Regions from separate parts of the Sedimenticola selenatireducens genome, predicted to be linked through region 2. Evidence: predicted binding sites of a transcription regulator. Region 2 holds the regulator's gene; the other holds the start of a gene.
The links. The regulator FNR, encoded in region 2, switches genes on or off when oxygen is low (the NO sensors DNR and NnrR bind a similar motif). The targets are predictions, from matches to a motif close to TTGATNTANATCAA.
Positions count from the first base shown of each region.

Region 1 (2,404 bases), 1.0 Mb from region 2:
GCTTTTCATGTCACATAAATCCTTCGGCTCTTATATTTATATGATTTATTGTCCTGTACGCCTGAATCCAGCCTCTCGGTACCGGGGCGCGCAATCACATACTGCTTCAAGTGTAATACTTGGTTACTTCGTAGGGTGTCGCTCAATGCATAGGCACCGGGCATTTGTAAAAGAATAATCTGTTCTCATGGTCGCTCCTATATATTGTAGCTTTACTTTCCGTGTTTGGCATGAAAACACAATATGTTGTGTTTTGGTGTGTGAAGATTAGGGCTGCTCGCTACCGCTGTCAAGCCTGCTTATGGAGTATAAGATAAATCTAATAATTAATAAAAACAGTAACTTATGATTGGCTTTTGGCTTCAAGATCATGATAAGTCACGGAAAAAAAAGGAAATTCAAGAAAACACAATATATTGTGTTTTTGCTGAATTTATTCACAACAGTTAGTGGTATCGCCGGAGTGTCGCGGAGTATCCACCTGCGCCTGCACCCTGTATGGGCAGGCTCAGGTGGTCTTACTGAAGTGTTGAGCCGAGGATTATTTAGTTGCGTCCTCGGGTTTAGCTGTAGCAGGCTGCTGTGGAGCGGCGGGTAAATAGGGAGTGCCATAGTAGGGGTAGTAGCCGTAGGGTGCATAACCATACCCATGTCCATATGGCGGGTAACCACCATAATACGGATAGCCACCGTAGTACGGATAGCCGCCCCACGGTCCCCCGGACCACGGGCCACCCCAGCCGTCCCATGGACCCCATCCCCAAAATGCGTTTGCAGATAATGGTGCCATAGCCGCAGAGGTGGCTATGAGTGCAGCAGTAAGAACTCGACTTATCTTAATCATGTCATCCCTCCGATTAGGTCGTCTGAAAAGGAATTGTCGCAACGTTAGAATAATAGCTTTAGTCTTAGGTGGTTTTGATAGAGATCATATAGTTAGTAGTAAATAATAAATTAATATACATGTAATTAATATTTATCAGGATGACCCAAGGTGAGCAAGATAAAAACAACCCTGGTGCTGGGCGTTGGCAATAACCTGCTAACGGATGAGGGGGTGGGCATTCATGTCATCAATCGGTTACAGGAACAGTTTCCGCACAAAGAGTCTGTCACCTTTGTCGACGGCGGCACATTGAGTTTCTCACTGGCCGGATTGTTGGCTGAGCATGATCAGTTGATTGTGGTGGATGCCGCCAGGACAGGCGGCAGCCCTGGCAGTGTGGTCTGCTATGAGGGCAGTGATATGGATCGCTACCTGACGGGCAATCGGCAAAGTGTGCATGAGGTGAGTCTTACTGACTTGTTGGATATTGCCCGTCTCTCTGATCATTACCCGGAAAAACGGGCGCTGGTGGGGATTGAGCCGGGAAGCCTGGACTGGGGGGAAAAGCCTTCGGACCCGGTTGCCAAGGCGATACCATCAGCAGTGCGCATGGTGGTCGACTTGATTGACCGTTGGGGAGTCGATGGCGATTGATCGGACCAGTCTCCCGTCTGTTCCTCATACTTCTCAGCGCACTTCTGTGCGAACAGCTATGTATACTAAGTTGCTGTTATTACGCATTAAAGAATAATTTTAAAGAAAGCAAAAGGTAACGTGATCTGGGTCATCATAGATTTTTCTCAATCGGGATAGTCTTGAGACAAAGGATAAATAAGTATATGAGCGTATTCGATCAAACGGATTCTGAATCGATCCCAAGTCCAGAGATGCCTTACATGACGCACATGACACACAATACCCTGCCATTGTTGAATGAGGTACGGCATGCGTTGAAACGGCTGGTACGGACCGGTGAATCCACTATTATTGACCTGCGCGCCATCCCGTTTGGACCGGGTGATGAGGAGCATCTGCTTGACCTGTTGGGTCAGGGTGAGGTGATGGCGACCTTGGACGCCTTGGGTAAAACGACTGTCAAGGAGTCCCGCTTCAGTGGCGTCTGGATAGTGGATCATTACAATAGCGAAGCTGAGCGCATCGCGTTTCAGATCGAAGTGATTGAAATCCCGGAACTCTTGCGCGCCCAGGCAGATGACATGTATGAAAGCCTTGAAAAACTGGATACAGTGCTGGATGTCGAGATGCACAGACCGGAGTGAGAGGCAGGTGTAGAACGCATAGCAGGTGATCGCGGTGGACGATATTCGATCGTGATGAAAAGAAAAACAGAGACTCAACAGAAATCGGTATTTAGATAAGGGAGGTAACATGGCTGAAAAAAGCACCCTGGGTGACAGCCTGAGGCGTCACGGGGTTTCAAGACGCGGTTTTCTGAAGTTTTGTACTGCAACCGCCTCACTCATGGCGTTGCCGCCAACCATGGTCCCCGCCATTGCGGCGGCCCTGGAAAAGGCGAAACGCCCGTCGGTCATCTGGCTCTCTTTCCAGGAGTGCACC
Region 1 is NZ_CAXXYC010000003.1:1,223,587-1,225,990, reverse strand. Features, by position in the region: gene ACHZBF_RS09340 (adenosylcobalamin-dependent ribonucleoside-diphosphate reductase) at 1-9, opposite strand, end outside; gene ACHZBF_RS09335 (HyaD/HybD family hydrogenase maturation endopeptidase) at 995-1,480, shown strand; gene ACHZBF_RS09330 (hydrogenase expression/formation protein) at 1,723-2,106, shown strand; gene ACHZBF_RS09325 (hydrogenase small subunit) at 2,216-2,404, shown strand, end outside.
Region 1: the regulator FNR is predicted to act here: its motif matches at 919-932, upstream of ACHZBF_RS09335 (HyaD/HybD family hydrogenase maturation endopeptidase).

Region 2 (2,404 bases):
TCAAGAAATGGCAGGGATTCTATATCACCCACGGTACCGCCGATCTCCACCAGGGCGATATCGGCGTCGCCCGCACCCAGCCGGATACTGTCCTTCATTTCGTTGGTGATGTGAGGAATGACCTGCACGGTGCCGCCCAGGTAATCGCCACGGCGCTCCTTGCGGATAACGCTTTCGTAAATCTGGCCGGTAGTGAAATTGTTGTTGCGGCCCATGGTGGCACGAATAAAACGTTCATAATGGCCGAGATCAAGGTCGGTTTCGGCGCCATCCTCGGTAACAAACACCTCCCCGTGCTGGAAGGGACTCATGGTGCCCGGATCCACGTTGATATAGGGATCCAGCTTGATCATTGTGACTTTAAGGCCGCGCGCCTCCAGCAGTGCGGCCAACGAAGCTGAGGCAATACCCTTGCCCAGCGAGGAAACTACACCGCCCGTGATAAATACGAATTTGGTCATAGACTCTATGTCTTGTGGTGGAGGAAAAAAATCATTCAGGACGGGGTTTAATAGTACGCGAAAGCGGCTGCAGCCTCAATCAAAAGGCCGGTAAATAATTCTCCCTGAGAACCGGCTCGCAAGGAGATCACGGTATCTGCGCACCAAAACGAGGCACACACCGTTTGCGGCAATAACCCCCGACAGCATGACATCCATTCAAGCCACTGATTCGGTTCGCCGAAACCGCTGGATATCGGGTAGAAATCACCCGCTCCTCACGCCCGATCCGAGACAGCGGATTGAGACAAGATGAAAAGTAACTTGATCCAGAGCAAAGCAATCTGCAAAATGTCAGCTCCTATGGAGAAGTAAGGTTGCGCCGTGAGCGAACACAAGGTTATCTCTTTTGACAACATCAAGGTTGCCTGCAGGAACTGTAGTCTTACTTCCCTGTGCCTCCCGATGGGCCTCACCCCGGAAGATGTGGATCTGCTTGACGCCATAGTCAAGCGCAACAGACCGCTGCACCGTGGCGATCACCTGTTTCGCCAGGGCGATAAATTTCAATGCATCTATGTGGTCAAAACCGGAACGGTCAAGACTTTTGATCCGGGTGAAGACGGCAGCGAGCAGGTTCTGGGCTTCCACTTACCGGGTGAAATGATCGGTCTGGATGCAATTGAGACTGGCATTCACCACTGCTCAGCCAAAATCCTGGAGACCACCGCAGTTTGCGAAATCCCCTTCACCCTACTCGAAGAGCTGAGCAGCACCATACCCAGTCTGCAGCACCAGATGTACCGGCTGCTGAGTCGGGAGATTGGCCATGATGAGGATATGCTGACCCTACTGGGCAAGCGCAATGCCGAAGAGCGACTGGCTTCCTTCCTATTGAGTCTGTCCGGACGTTTCCAGCGGCGCGGTTTTTCTCCCTCTGACTTCTACCTCAGCATGTCCCGCCATGAAATCGGCAACTACCTCGGCCTTGCGGTAGAGACCGTCAGCCGCCTGTTTACCCGCTTCCAGGACGATGGCCTGCTGAAAGTGGAGCGAAAACATGTTCAACTGGTCGATATTGAGCGGCTGAAACAGATTCAACGCGGCGACCAGGCCGGCGTACGTGAGCAGCAGGTCACTTGACCTCGTCCCTTGCGGTACCAGCCATTTCTGCATGTTCCAGGCGCCGCCACAGACAGCCTCCACCAGCACTCTTCTCAATCAGCTCCAGTCGCTGTCCATGCGAGGCCAGCTCGTCAACGCTGGCCTGGACCACTTTCAACCGGGGTCGTGCCGGGTCCAGACGCTGAATCCGCTCACTACTGGACTCATTTTCACCACTACCCGCATCCAGTGACAGTGCCCCCTGCCCTCCGGTCATCATCAGATAAACGTCGGCCAGAATCTCCGCATCAAGCAGTGCACCGTGCAGTTCCCGGTGGCTGTTGTTGATGTCGTAGCGTTTGCACAAGGCATCCAGGCTGTTGCGCTGCCCAGGGTGCATCTTTTTCGCCATGACCAGGGTATCCACCACACTGCAGATGGTATCCAGTGACGGATGCTCGCCCGGTAACAGTCTCAGCTCGTGATTGAGAAACCCCATATCGAACGGCGCATTGTGAATAATCAGTTCCGCCCCATGAACATAGGTGACAAAATCATCCACCAGATCTGCAAACCGGGGCTTGTCCGCGAGAAACTCATTGGTGATTCCATGCACCTCGATCGCCGCCTGATCGATCTCCCGGTCGGGCTGCAGGTACTGGTGGAAGTTGTTCCCGGTCAAGCGCCGGTCCACCATTTCCACGCAACCAATCTCGATAATCCGATGCCCCTGGCTCGGTTCCAGACCGGTGGTTTCCGTATCCAGTACAATCTGCCGTGTACTCATAACCCCAACTCCTCCACACCCTTGTTGGCCAGCCGGTCCGCCAGTTCATTTTCCGGGTGACCGCTATGCCCCT
Region 2 is NZ_CAXXYC010000003.1:201,430-203,833, reverse strand. Features, by position in the region: gene ACHZBF_RS04590 (CTP synthase) at 1-461, opposite strand, end outside; gene fnr (fumarate/nitrate reduction transcriptional regulator Fnr) at 825-1,583, shown strand; gene dnaQ (DNA polymerase III subunit epsilon) at 1,576-2,331, opposite strand; gene rnhA (ribonuclease HI) at 2,328-2,404, opposite strand, start outside.